Regions from separate parts of the Dietzia lutea genome, predicted to be linked through region 1. Evidence: riboswitches for the same ligand, from Rfam matches in the RefSeq annotation. Region 1 holds a riboswitch; the other holds the start of a gene.

The links. A riboswitch is a leader RNA that binds a small molecule or an ion and turns the genes downstream of it on or off. The one in region 1 is predicted to bind thiamine pyrophosphate.
Region 2: linked by a shared signal. The riboswitch ahead of A6035_RS12500 (3-oxoacyl-ACP reductase) and the one ahead of A6035_RS02060 (LLM class flavin-dependent oxidoreductase) in region 1 are both predicted to bind thiamine pyrophosphate.

The regions. Positions count from the first base shown of each region.
Region 1 is NZ_CP015449.1:461,770-468,885, reverse strand. Features, by position in the region: gene A6035_RS02090 (MlaD family protein) at 1-236, shown strand, start outside; gene A6035_RS02085 (MlaD family protein) at 233-1,183, shown strand; gene A6035_RS02080 (hypothetical protein) at 1,255-1,923, shown strand; gene A6035_RS02075 (alpha/beta hydrolase family protein) at 2,101-3,066, shown strand; tRNA gene A6035_RS02070 (tRNA-Ser) at 3,094-3,179, opposite strand; gene A6035_RS02065 (NAD(P)H-quinone oxidoreductase) at 3,297-4,343, shown strand; TPP riboswitch at 4,350-4,448, shown strand; gene A6035_RS02060 (LLM class flavin-dependent oxidoreductase) at 4,439-5,716, shown strand; gene A6035_RS02055 (PadR family transcriptional regulator) at 5,763-6,314, opposite strand; gene A6035_RS02050 (NAD(P)H-dependent flavin oxidoreductase) at 6,319-7,116, opposite strand, start outside.
Region 2 is NZ_CP015449.1:2,732,505-2,739,620, reverse strand. Features, by position in the region: gene A6035_RS12525 (flavin-containing monooxygenase) at 1-1,305, shown strand, start outside; gene A6035_RS12520 (TetR/AcrR family transcriptional regulator) at 1,432-2,094, shown strand; gene A6035_RS12515 (MOSC domain-containing protein) at 2,146-3,009, opposite strand; guanidine-III (ykkC-III) riboswitch at 3,091-3,157, shown strand; gene A6035_RS12510 (DMT family transporter) at 3,168-3,482, shown strand; gene A6035_RS12505 (SRPBCC family protein) at 3,596-4,072, shown strand; TPP riboswitch at 4,146-4,243, shown strand; gene A6035_RS12500 (3-oxoacyl-ACP reductase) at 4,352-5,134, shown strand; gene A6035_RS12495 (hypothetical protein) at 5,289-5,648, shown strand; gene A6035_RS12490 (hypothetical protein) at 5,650-6,138, shown strand; gene A6035_RS12485 (hypothetical protein) at 6,280-6,504, opposite strand; gene A6035_RS12480 (alpha/beta hydrolase) at 6,593-7,116, opposite strand, start outside.

The DNA of each region.
Region 1 (7,116 bases):
TGCCCCACATCAACCGCAACCTCGAGATCCTGGCGCCGCTGCTCCGCGAGCCGTCGCCGACCGCATACGAGATGAGGGGGAACCTCGGTGACATGACCGCCCTGGTCGAGGACAAGATCACGCCCTTCCTCCTGGGCCCCGGGGTCGACATCCGGTCCGTCTCGGTGGTCGGCGACCCCGGACAGCCCGCCAAGGACGGGCTGGTCCTGCTGCGCATGGTGGGGGCGATCCCATGACACGTATACCTCTGTGGCTCTCCACGCTCGGACTGTTCCTGGTGATGGTCGTCGGCAGCGCGTACCTCGCGCTGGCGGTCCTCAAGCTCGAGCCGACCGTCGAGCGCACGCACGCGACCGTCGACCTCCGCGACGCCGGCGGGCTACGCGTCGGGTCGGACGTGGTCTACCGCGGCGTGCCCGTCGGTCGCATCGACTCGGTCGACGGCGTCCCCGGCGCGGTCCGGCTCGGGATCTCCTACAACTCGGAGTACCGCATCCCGGTCGAGTCCCGGATGAGGGTCGAGAACCTGTCCACCCTCGGCGAGCCGGTCTTCTCCCTGCTGCCGGACACCACCGACGGCCCGTACATCGAGGACGGCGCGATCCTCACCGAGCAGGTCGTGTTGCCGACCTCCGTGCCCGAACTCCTGTCCTCCACCTCCGATCTACTGGACCAGACCGACGCCGACTCGGTCCGCAGCATGGTGGAGACGCTGTCCCATACCGTCGACGGGCTGGAGACGACCCTGCCCGAGGCCCAGCGCGGAGCGGAGCTGCTGCTGCTCACGCTCTCCCGGCATGAGGGCTCGTTGGACCGGGTGCTGCGCGATTTCGCCTCCGTCATGGGCGACGTGGACTGGGTCCGACCCACCCTCACCGAGGCCCCGCCGAAGCTCGACCAGTTCGGCGAGACCCTGGGCGTGTCCTATGACTATCTGTTCCAGGGGTCCGCCGTCCTCAAGGGTGACGAGATCCTGGGCTCGTGGCGCGACGAACAGGAACAGCTCTACCGCGTCCTCGGCGACCTCGCCCCCGAAGTGGGCGCGATCGGCCAGGCCCTCCGGCCCGTCACGGGAGCGGTGGGGCCGAGCATCGCGAACCTCGACATCGCGACCCTGCTCGAGAACGCGATCGCCACCGCGCCGGACGACGCCGTCCGTTTCACCGTCACCATGCCCCGATGACCCGGGCAGGACCCGGCGTCCGCGCCACAACAGACCACCGTCCTGACGATCCGCCCCGAGGAGCCCGCCACATGGCAGACACAGAGTCCACCACCGAGCCCACCACGACAGAGCCCACCACCGCCGCGCCCACCGCTACCGCCGACCGCACGGCGACGCCGTGGTGGCGATCGACGCGCGTCCTCGCCGTCGTTGCCGTCGCGGCGCTCGTGGCCGCAGCCGTCTTTGCCACCCTCTGGGCCACCGACGACTCGGACGCGCGGCTCGCGCAGCTGCAGGGGCGGCTCGACACCGAGGCGGCTGCCGAGGAGGTGGCCTCCGAGTACGCGATGGCGGTCTCCGCTGTCGACTACGAGGATCTCGACGGGTGGCGCGACGCTCTCTCCGAGGGCGTGAGCGATCAGCTCGCCCCCAAGCTCGAGGCCGCCGTCGATGTGGTGGGCCCCTGGCTGACGCGGATGGAGTACACCTCCACCGCGCGCCTGCTCGCGGCGGAGGTCTCGGAGACCGACGGGGACACGTTCGTCGTTCAGGTCTTCGTGGACATGACGTCCCGGAGCAAGCAGACCCCGGAGGGCGTCGCGGCGACGGCCACCTACACGCTCACCATGGACCGCGCCTCCGACTGGACGATCACCGACGTCGGCGGAGTCGGCGCGGGTCTGCCCGGAGCCGACGGTGCCGTGGCGGAGGACGAGGCCACGACGGGAGAGGACGAACCCCGGGCAGGCGGCCGCTGACCGCCCGTTGACCGGGCGCGGGGGAACTCGGGGACACCCGGGCCGCCGAAATGCTCCGCAAGTTTGTAAGATGGGTTTCACTCTCCGAACTTCCGGCCACACTTCCGCACTTCGCTGACGTGTCCACATGGAGAAAGAGGATTTTCAGCCTTATTGACTCCTGAGGAAGTGGGCACCATGTCAGGTCGAGACCTCGGCAGGTACAGACGCCCGGCCGTGCTCGGCGCGGCCCTGTCGGTCGGCTCGCTGTTCCTCGTGGGATGCATGACGACGAGCGCGGCCCCCACGGTCGAACCGACGTACGCGGGCCCCGTCCGGCTGGACGAGGTCACGGTGCAGCGCTTCGAGTACCCCACCCGCTACCCCGCTCCCGACCCGGAGCACAACTGGGCCGACCTCTACCTCCCGGCAGGTGACCAGAAGGTCGACTCCATCCCGCTGGCCGTGCTCATCCACGGCGGGGCCTGGCACAAGGAGATCGGGACGAGCTCGTTCGACCACCTGGCCCGCGAACTCGCCAGCCGCGGGATGGCGGTCTACAACATCGAGTACCGACACATCGGGTCGGGCGGCGGCTGGCCCATCACCTTCCGCGACGTGGCCGACGCGCTCGACCACGTCACCGAAGTCGACAAGAGGTTCCCGCAGATCACCACCGACGACGAGGTGGTGGTGGGCCACAGCACCGGCGCACAACTCGCCGTCTGGGCGGCGACCCGACACCAGCTCGAGGACGGGGAGGTGGGCTCCAAGCCGAGCTTCCGCCCCACCCGCGTCATCTCGATCGCGGGGCCGTTGGACATGGCCTACGGGGCCACCCACGGTGACGACAGGATCGTCGCCATGCTCGGTGGCACACCCGACGAGGTATCGGGCCGCTACACATCGGTGGATCCCATTCAGAACATCGACACGGGAACCCCGGTGATCGCCCTGCACGGCAGGCAGGACGTGACCGTGGCGCCGGAGAACTCGCAGCGCTACGTGGACGAGGTCAACCGTCGGGGCGGTCGGGCCAAGCTCGTCATGTTCGAGGACGAGGACCACACTTCGATCGTGTCGGGCAAGTCCCGCTCCTACACGCGGATCCTGGAGATCATCCGCTACGTCTCGGCGTCCGATCTGCGCGAGACCACCGCCTGACCCGGCCCCCGAGGGCCGGGCCCATTGCGGAAGTGGAGGGATTTGAACCCCCGGTGCTGTTCAGGCACGCTCGCTTTCAAGGCGAGTGCATTCGGCCGCTCTGCCACACTTCCTGCGCCGCCGACCACGACACGCGCGGCCACGCCGGTTCCACGTGGAACCGCCTGTACGACGTCGCCCATGCTAGTTCACCTCGCCCGCCGTCACCCAGTCCGGCTACGGTCGAGGGCATGAAGGCCATCGCGTACGACAACGGTCCCGACTCCCTGCATCTGACCGAGGTCGCCGACCCGGTCCCGGCCGCGGGTGAGGTGCTCATCGACGTGGCGGCGTCGGCCGTCAACCGCGCCGACCTCCTGCAGACCAAGGGGCACTACCCGCCGCCTCCCGGTGCCTCGGAGATCCTCGGCCTGGAGTGCTCCGGACGCATCTCGACGGTCGGCGAGGGCGTGGAGGGCCTGGCGGTCGGCGACGAGGTGTGCGCCCTGCTGGCCGGCGGCGGGTACGCCGAGAAGGTCGCCGTCCCGGCAGGCCAGGTCATGCCCCTTCCGGCGGGGGTCTCGCTGCACGAGGCGGCGTCGCTTCCCGAGGTGGCGTGCACGGTGTGGTCGAACCTGGCGATGACGGGTGGGCTCGGTCGGGGCATCCTCGCGGCGGACGCGCACTGGGGCCGGACCGAACTGGGGGCGCCGCGGGTGCTGATCCACGGTGGCGCGGGCGGCATCGGCTCCCATGCGATCCAGGTGTGCCGCGCGCTGGGGGCCCGGGTCGCCGCCACGGCCGGCGGGCCGGAGAAGGTGGCCATGTGCCGCGAGCTGGGCGCCGAGCTGGTGATCGACTACCGGGACGAGGATTTCGTCGAGCGGGTGAGGGAATGGACCGACGACGACGAGAGAGGCAGAGGCGTCGACCTGGTCCTCGACGTGATGGGCGCGAAGTACCTCGAGCCGAACATCGCGTCCCTGGCGCCGGACGGTCGCGTGGTCGTCATCGGACTCCAGGGCGGGGTGAAGGGCGAGCTCAACCTGGGCAGGTTGTTGCCCAAGAGGGCCGGCGTCCTCGCCACGAACCTCCGGGCGCGGCCGGTGGACGGCCCCGGCGGCAAGACGGGCATCTGCCGGGAGGTCGTGGATCACGTGTGGCCGATGGTCGCGGCCGGTGACGTCACCACGAGGGTCTTCCGTGAGATCCCCCTGGAGCGGGCAGCCGAGGCGCTGGCCCTGCTGGAGTCCGGGGAGTCGCACGGGAAGATCCTGCTGACCGTCGACGGGGTCTAGACTAGGGGTCACGACACGGGGTGCCGCCCACCGGGGGCGGCTGAGATGAGACCCGTTGAACCTGCTCCGGGTAGTGCCGGCGAAGGGATGTCCCCATGCTGCATGTCAATGCGTTCCTGTTCGGTTGCGGCCACCACTCCGCCGCGTGGCGCCAGCCCGGTTCCCCGGTGGAGCGACTCGGCGACATCGCGTACTGGGAGGAGCTGGCCCGGACGGCGGAGCGGGGCTGCCTCGACGCGGTGTTCTTCGCCGACGGCCACTCGGTGCTCGACCCGGGCAGCGGCTCGTGGTGGTTCCTCGAGCCATTGACCGCACTGTCGGCGATGGCGCGGGCGACCCGACACGTGGGACTGGTGAGCACCGTGTCCACCACGTTCTTCACGCCGTTCCACGCCGCCCGCATGCTGGCCTCGCTCGACCACATCAGCGGCGGACGGATCGGATGGAACGTGGTGACCTCCATGTTCGACGCGGAGGCGCGCAACCACGGGATGGCCTCACTGCCGGGGCACTCCGAGCGGTACGAGCGGGCCGAGGAGTTCGTGCAGACCGCCCTCGCCCTGTGGGATTCATGGGACGCCGACGCACTGGTCCTCGACCGCACCGGGTTGTGGGCGGATCCGGCGAAGGTGCGAGCGGTGCGCCACGCGGGCGAGCACTTCCTGGTGGACGGACCACTCACCGTGCCGCGGTCGCCGCAGGGCCGCCCGGTTCTGTTCCAGGCCGGATCGTCGGACCCGGGCCGGGACCTGGCGGCACGGCACGCCGAGGGGATCTACGCCGTCGCCTATGACGACGACGCCGCGACGGCGTACGCCTCGGACCTGAGGCGGAGGGCGGAGGCGGCGGGCAGGGACGCGGACTCGCTGGTCGTCATGCCCGGACTGGTGACGTATGTCGGGTCGACGGTGGCGGAAGCCCGTCAGAAGAAGGCGGAGCTCGACGCCCTGCTGCCGGTCGAGGAGTCGTTGGCCCAGCTGTCGCTGTTCACCGGGCAGGACTGCTCCGACTGGGAGCTCGACGCGCCTGTTCCGGAGCTGCCGCCGCTGGCCGAGTTCGCGGGGCCGCAGGGCCGCTACGAGACCATCCTCCGGATCGTCCGCAAGGACTCGCCCACCGTGCGCGAGCTGCTTGGTACCCTCGCGGCGGGCGGAGGGCACTGCACGATGCTCGGTACGCCCGAGTCGATCGCGGACGAGATCGAGCGCTGGTACCGGGCGGGCGCGGCCGACGGGTTCAACCTCATGCCTCCGAGCTACCCGGACGGCCTGGAGGATTTCGTGGATCTCGTGATCCCGGTCCTGCAGCGCCGCGGACTGTTCCGGACGAGCTACGACGGGGCGTCAACCCTCCGGGAGCTACTCGCCCAGTGAGGGGCGTCGGCTCGGAGGGCGGGAGACGGACGACCCCGGAGACCGTTCACCGCGCCGGCAGCCGGTCCAGCGCCTCCAACGTCTCGTCGCACCACGTCAGCCAGACCCGCTCCTCCTCGATGCCCAGCGTGAGGACGCGGTGCTGGAGGACGCCGCGCAGGTCCGACGGGTCGACGGCGGAGAAGTCGCGCCTCTCGATCTCGAGGTTGCGCTCGAGGTTCTCCCGTCGCCTGCCGCGGTGGTGCTCGAGGGCGCGGCGGACCTCGTCGGTCCGGCCCGTGGCGGCGGCGGCCCGGACGCGGACCGCGAGGGTCGACCGCGTCACGTCCGGGGCGTCGTCCTCGCCGATCCACTCGACCAGCGATCGGCGGCCGTCGTCGGTGACCGCGAACCGCCTGGGTTGTCCGCGCCGGGGCGGGCTGTCCTGTGGCAGTTCCCGGATCAGACCGGCCGAGGCCAGCCGGTCGAGTTCGCGGTAGATCTGCTGGTGGGTGGCGGGCCAGAAGTACCCGATCGACCTGTCGAAGCGTCGGGCGAGTTCGATCCCGCTGCCCTTCCGCTCGGTGAGCGAGGTGAGGATCGCGAACTTCAGCGACATCGGCTCAGCGCAGCGCGGCGACGCCGGCGGTGAGGGCGTCCAGCGCCTCGTCGTATTCGCCCCGCAGGCGATCGACCAGGTCGCGGACGGTGCCGGTGGAGCGGACGGCGCCCACGCCCTGCCCGGCTCCCCAGATGTCGCGCCACGCCTTGGAGTCGTTCGCCCCGCCCGAGCCGAAGTCCATGGCCGACGGGTCCGACTCCGGCAGGTTGTCCGGGTCCAGCCCGGCGGCCTCGATGCTGCCCCGGAGATAGTTGCCGTGGATGCCGGTGAACAGGTTGCTGTAGACGATGTCGTCGGCGGAACTGTCGACGATCATCTGCTTGTACTCCGGCGTCGCCCGCGACTCCTCCGTCGCGAGGAACGCCGAACCGACGTAGGCGAGGTCCGCTCCTGCCGCCTGCGCGGCGAGGACGGACCGCCCGTGGGCGATGGCCCCGGACAGCAGCAGTGGGCCGTCGAACCACTCGCGGATCTCCCGGAGGAGCGCGAACGGGGACTGCGTGCCGGCGTGGCCTCCGGCCCCGGCGGCCACCGCGACCAGCCCGTCGGCGCCCTTCTCGATGGCCTTGCGGGCGAAGCGGTTGTTGATGACGTCGTGGAGGACGATCCCACCGTAGGAGTGGACGGCCTCGTTGACCTCCTCACGAGCGCCGAGTGAGGTGATGACGATGGGTACCTCGTGCTCGACGACCGTCGCCAGATCCTGTTCTAGCCGGTCGTTGGACCGGTGGACGATCTGGTTGACGGCGAACGGCGCCACGTACCGGTCCGGGTTCGCCGCGGCGTAGGCCGCGTTGCT
Region 2 (7,116 bases), 1.5 Mb from region 1:
CAGCGCTGGGAGGTCACCACCGACCGCGGCGACCGCTTCCTCACCCGGGTGCTCCTGCGGTCCAATGGCGCGCTGACCAAGCCGCAACTGCCCAAGGTTCCGGGGATCGGCGACTTCGAGGGCAAGATCTTCCACACCAGCCGGTGGGACTACGACTACACCGGCGGCTCGGCGGCCGGCGACCTCGCGAATCTCCGGGACAAGCGCGTCGCGGTGGTGGGTACCGGTGCCACCGGCGTGCAGGTCGTGCCGTACCTCGCGCAGGACGCCAAGGAGCTCGTCGTGGTGCAGCGCACGCCGAGCGTGGTCCAGCCGCGCAACAACCGCAAGACCGATCCGGAGTGGGTGGCCTCGCTGAAGCCGGGCTGGCAGTACGAACGGCACGACAACTTCAACGGCATCATATCCGGCCACGAGGTGGAGGGAAACCTGGTCGACGACGGCTGGACGCACCTGTTTCCCGAGCTGACCGGCCAGCACCTGGTGGACGTGCCGGTCGGAGGGCTCCCCGAAGGCGACCAGGCGTTGGTGGCGGAGCTCGCGGACATGAAGCTGCTCATGAGCGCGCACGCGCGGGTCGACTCCATCGTCACCGACCCGGCCACCGCCGACGGCCTCAAGCCGTGGTTCGGGTACATGTGCAAGCGGCCGTGCTTCAACGACGAGTACCTCCAGGCGTTCAACCGCTCCAACGTCACCCTGGCCGCTTCTCCGACGGGCATCGACGGGATCACCTCGACGGGGATCGTCGTCGCGGGCACCCACTACGAGGTCGACTGCATCGTCTTCGCGACCGGCTTCGAGACCGGGTCCGGCCCGGCGGGTATCTATGGCTACGACGTGATCGGACGCGAGGGCCACTCGATGCAGGAGTACTTCTCCGAGGGGGCGAGGACCTTTCACGGGTTCTTCACGCACGGCTTCCCGAACTTCGTGGAGCTCGGGATGTCGCAGACCGCCTACTACGTCAACTTTGTCTACATGCTCGACCGCAAGGCGCGTCACGCGGCTCGGCTCGTGCGACATGCGCTGGACAACGGCATCGGGACCTTCGAGCCCACCGCCGAGGCCGAGGCGGAATGGGTCGCCGAGGTCCGGCGGTCCAATGAGCCGCGCGAGGCGTACTGGGGAGCCTGTACGCCGGGCTACTACAACGGTCAGGGCGAGGTGTCCAAGGCGGTCTTCCGCGACGTGTACAACTCGTCGGAGGTCGACTTCTGGAACATGATCGAGGCCTGGTGGAACTCGGGCCGGTTCGAGGGTCTGGTCTTCGAGCCCGCTCGTGACGCGGTCCCGGTGGCCTGATCACCCGCCGAGCTCCGGTGGCCGCCGTCCGGCACCTCGTCCGGGCGGCGGCCTCGCAGGCGTCACATTCCCGCCCGCCCCGCACGCCTGGCGGACCCCGCGTGCACCGACCCTAGGCTTCCGACCATGCCCCCGAGCCCGACAGCGCCAGCGACCACAGACCCCTCCGGTGGGAGCCGGAGGCGCGTCCCGCGGGGCGAGGTCCAGCGGCAGGCGATCCTCGACGGGTTCGAGCGCCTGCTCGACCGGATGCCGGCGCCGGACATCTCGGTCAAGGACATCACCGAGGCCGCCGGGATCAAACGACCCAACTTCTACTTCTACTTCGAGTCCAAGGCCGCTGTCCTGGGGGAGCTGGTCGGACGGGCGTGGGACGACTGGACGAAGACCGTCGGCAGCTACAACCGACTCGCGGGTGAGTCCCACGCCGCCTACTTCGACAGGCTCTTCGGCCAGTCCTACGCGGCATGGGTGGAACACGACCAGGTGATGGTCGCCGGCGTGCAGGCGACCGGGTACGACGACGAGGTGAGGTCACGCTGGTCGGAACTCGTCTCAGAGTTGAACCGTCACCTCTCGCTGCAGATGAGTCGGGATACCGAGGCCGGGCTGATCGCGCCGCTGTCCGATGACCACGGGGCGATCAGCGAGAGGCTGACCGACATGATCGTCATGGCCTTCCTTCAGGACCGGTCGGTCAGACCCGCCGAGGCCGAGTCCGCGCGGATGCTGGCGGCGCTCAAGGCGATCTGGCTCGGGGCCTGGGGTGTCCGCGATCAGGCGCGGTAGGCGGACCGCGACGAGTCCGACGGGCGGCGGCTCAGACCAGCGAGCGGCGGCTCACACCAGCCGGACCTCGTCGCCCTCCCGGATCGTGCCGGGCGAGAGCGCGCGGAGGTAGACGCCGAACTCCGCGCCGTTGTCGCGCGCGAGTGACCGGAGGACACTGCGGTCGTGGGGCAGATCCGCCTGCGGGAGGGTCACCATTCTGCAGCGGGAGATGCGCATGACGACCTCGCAGGTCACCTCGCCGATCGCCAGCTGGCGGCCGACCCAGTCGAACTCGGGATGCCCGTCGCCGCCGGGCTCGTGCGTGACGATGAGGTTCTTGCGGAACCGGCGCGGATCGATCGCCGCGTCCGGCACCGCGGCCTGCAGTGACGCCATCGCGGTACTGGTCAGGAGCGACAGCGGCATCGCGTCGAAGTAGGTCCCGCGCGGGGTGGCGTAGTAGCCGAGCTCGGTCAGCACGTCCTCGGGCATATCCGAGTATTCGGGGAACGGGTCGTCGGGCCCCAGGCCGAGCTGGGTGCGCAGGTCCGCCTCGTCGACGGCGCGACGGCGGTAGTGCTCGTGATCGTCGACCGGCCGACGCGGCCACAGTGTGACGCGCCGACCCAGCGCGGCCGAGAGCGCCTCGTGGACGGTGTCGTCATCGCTGCGCATCGACGAGCCGTCCGGGAAGTCGATCTCGATGGTCGGCGTCGCGTCGCCCTGCGGCTCCTCGACGTAGCGGGCGTGGAACTGCAACAGCTCCGCCCACTTCTTGGCGCTGCGGAGCTCGCCGGCGTCCTCGTCCCTGATCACCCAGCCCCGGTCGCCGGGCAGGCCCCAGCGCTCGGTCACCGCCGTCTCGGCCACGCGGTCGCCCCGCATCGACTTCACGGGGTAGCGCCACAGCTCCGAGACCGTTCCCACTCGCATGAACGCCACCTTAATTAGTGCGACTTATCGCGGTGACGGATCTGACGTTGTCCGGGGCCACCGGGACTGCCACTCTGGGGATCAGAGCCCCGGCCCGGGGCCTCCGGACGAGGGGCGCCGTACCCGGTGTGCGACAAGACGGCCCGTAGGAGGCTGTCATGGCATGGGTCGTGCTCGTTCTGTGCGGGGTGCTCGAGGCCGTGTGGGCCACCGCGATGGGCCGTTCGGAGGGGTTCACCCGGCTCTGGCCAACGGTGGTGTTCGGCGTCGCCCTGGTCGTGAGCATGGCCGGACTGGCCTACGCGATGCGCGAGCTGCCCGTGGGCACGGCGTACGCGGTGTGGGTCGGCATCGGAGCCTCGCTGACCGTGGTCTACGCCATGGCCACCGGGGCGGAACCCGCCTCGGCGGCGAAGGTGCTGTTCCTGGCCATGATCATCGGCGGTGTGGTCGGGCTCAAGGCCGTCAGCTGACCTGCCGGCCGTACACGAAGCGCCGCACGATGTCGGAGCGCGGTCGTACGGTGGGGTGAACCGCATCCGAGCTCGCCGCCAGGCCGAGTCCAACCGGAAGGTCCCACCTGACCATGACCGCCATCAGCACAATCGACCGCGGACCGCGCGTGGTCGCCCGCAGCGTCACCGTGAACGCGCCCGCCGACGAACTGTTCGCCCTCGTCTACGACCCTCGCAAGCACGGACTCGTCGACGGGTCCGGAACGGTCCGCGACAACGTCCAGGGGCCGGCCACCCTGCACCCCGGCGCCAAGTTCACCACCGCGATGCGCATGTACGGCGTGCCGTACCGCATCACCTGCACAGTCACCGAGCACCGCGACACCGCGACGGAAAAGGTGATCGAGTGGGCGCACCCCGCAGGGCACCGGTGGCGCTGGGAGTTCACCCCGGCCGGTGACGGGAAGACGAAGGTCGTCGAGAGCTTCGACAACCGGCCGTCCAAGCTCGGCAGGTTCTTCGAGAGCGTGGGGGTGTCCAAGCAGAACGCGGCGGGCATCACCGAGACGCTCTCGAAGCTGGCGGCCAGGTACGAGACCGCTGGATGACCACGGGATTGACCACGCACTGAGCGGATCGACGCGGGGAGCCGCCCGCCGTACCGGCCGGTGATCTATAGTGGTCCACGACACGGGGTGCTGCCCATCCGGGCGGCTGAGATCACACCCGTCGAACCTGATCTGGGTAGTTCCAGCGAAGGAATGTCGATACGGCCGCCGCCACCGCAACGGTGGTCCCGGTGCCGTCGCCGATCGGCCGCGCCCTGCGCTGCCGAGTGGCGGAGCCGCATCGTCACCCTCGCCGGGAACACCGGGAAGCGAGTGGCAATGGATATCGGCAACAGCGTGCGGATCGACGAGCAGGTCGTCCTCGTCACCGGCGGCGCCCGCGGGCTCGGCGCGGACATCAGTCGCGCCTTCTCCAGAGAGGGCGCTCTCGTCGTCGTCAACTATCACCGGAGCGAGGTGGCCGCCGCTGACCTCGTCCGTGAGCTCGGCGAGGACCGCGTCGTCGCACTACGCGCCGACGTCACCGACGACGACGAGGTGCACGCCCTCGTCGACGCCGCCCGTCGCCACTTCGGCGCGCCCGTCACCACGGTCGTCAACAACGCGCTCGTCGACTTCGAGTTCAACGGTGACGCCCGCCCGCGACCCGAGACGCTGACCTGGGACGACTTCGACTCGCAACTCCGCGGCGCGGTCAAGGCCACCCTCGCCACGACCCAGGCGACGCTTCCGGGCATGCGCGAGGCCGGCTTCGGACGGATCGTGAACATCGGCACCAACCTGTTCCAGCACCCCGTCGTGCCGTACCACGACTACACCGCCGCCAAGGCCGCCGCGCTGTCGCTGACCCGGACCCTCGCCACCGATCTGGGACCGGACGGCATCACGGTGAACATGGTCTCCGGCGGTCTGCTGCGCACCACCGACGCCAGCGCCGCTACGCCTGCAGAGGTGTTCGACCTCATCGCCTCGGGGACGCCGCTGCGGCGCGCGATCACCCCGGCCGAGCTCGCCGACGCGGTGCTGTTCTTCGCCTCCCCGTGGGCGCGCGCCGTGACCGGGCAGAACCTCATCGTGGACGGGGGACTGGTCAAGGGGTGAGGGCGCGGCGGCGCCGATCGCACCGCGCCCGCGCGCCCGCGCCCGCGCACTCGCGCGCCCGCGCACTCGCGCGCCCGCGCACTCGCGCGCCCGCGCACCCTCACACGTGCGCGGCCTCTTGCCGGTGCCGGTCGGGGTGGGGGAGGCTGGAGCCATGCAGTTCCCCTCGGTGATGTTCTCGCGGACGGCCGAGGGCCGCCGGATCGCCGAGGCCGAGGCCGCTGTCGCCGAACTCGACCAACGCCTCGCCGAATGGGACGAGCAACGAGCCCTCCTCGCCGCCGACGACCTCGGCAGCGATCCGCGCCGACACGTCCCGCGGACCTGGCCCACGGTCGCCGAGTCCGCGGCCTCAGCCGCCGGGCGCCTCGCGGCTCCGCTGTCACCCGCGGCGCTGGAGGCCGAACGCTCCGAACTCCGGTGGTCGGGCGTGGGGAGATTGATCGGGGCCGGCCTCTCGGCGGCGGTGCTCCTGGCTGTCCCGCTGACCCTCGTTCTCAACGCGGTGATGTGACATGCCGCTGATCCTCGCGCTGGTGGTGCTCGCAGTCCTCGCCGGTGTGGTCGCCTGGATCGCGTCGACCGGATGGCTCGTGCGCTCCGGCCTGGAGGATCTCGCCCGACACCGCCGGCTCAGCAGGGGGACCGACACGGCGCAGCTCACCGCCGAGCGCGCCGTCGACACCGCTCGCCGCACCCACGCGCTGGCCTCCGAGGCACTCGCCGCGACCCTCGACCGCTGGTATGAGCTCCGCTCCACGCTCGGCATCGGCACCCCGCTCGAAGCCGAGTACCCCGCCGTTCGAGACGCCCTTGACGGCGACCCCGCGTTCACCCAACTTCTGGAGCGGGCGAACGACGCCCTGGTCGACAGCACCACCAACCGTCCGAGCGGAGTCGCCGATCTCCTCACCGAAGCCGCCCGGCTGGACGCGCTGACGGTGGCCGTGCGCGACCACATCCACCGGGCGAGGCGCGCGCCGGGACGCGGGGATCGGGGTTGAAGGGAGACCGGGGCCGGACACAGAACTACTCCGCCCCGCCGCGCCCTTTCGGGCCGCAGCTGAGGCGGAGTAGCGATCGTGCGGGGTGTCGCCTGACTCGGTGTCGGAACGGCGTGCCCGATCAGGCGCGCAGAACTCGGATCAGGGGGTGCCGGTGCCCTCGTCGGCGGCGGGGGAGGTGTTGGTGCCGCCGTCGTTGATCTCGAATCGGGTCCACTTGCCGTCCATGTCGACCTCCATGGCGTACCCGAGCGCGTCATCGGGAACCTCGACCGTCTTGAACCAGTCGTACGCCTTGGTGTCGTCAGCGAACTCCTTCTCGTCGATCACGTTCTGGTCGGGGTCCACTACGCGGTAACGGGGCATGCTTGCTCCTTCGAATCGATGGAATCCGGTCGTATCCGCAGTGTGGGTGATCCGGCGTCTTCTCGCATCCGGTCACGGCGTCGGGCGGTCACCGCGCGACCGGCGGCGGCGGTGCGGGCGCCGAGGTGAGCGCGGTGTGCCCGGTGCGCAGGTACTCGACCACGGCGTCGTCGACGACCGTGTTGCCCTTCGCGACCTGCCCGTGATCACCGCCGTCGACGGTGACCATGTGTGCGCCCATCCGGTCCGCCAGCGCGCGGGCGCCGTGCAGCGGGGTCTGCGGGTCCGCCACCGAGTTGATCAGCAGCGGCGGAACCTCGAGCGCGTCACCGCTCACCTCGACCGGAGTGGCGACGGCGGGGGCTCCCGCACACGCTGCGCCCGAGCTGAACATCAGGCCGGTGGCGTCGAAGATGTCGCCGGTGACGAACTGGGTCCACAGGAAGCCGGGGTAATCCAGCGGCCGCGGGGCCACGCGGTTCTCGTTGCAGAGGATCGCCGACTGCATGTTCACCGCGATCAGCGCCTCCGCCGGCACGGCCGGCATCTCCGGATCGACCACTCCCAGCGGTGTGCCGTCACGCAGGGCCGCCGCCAACATCGGCCAGCCCT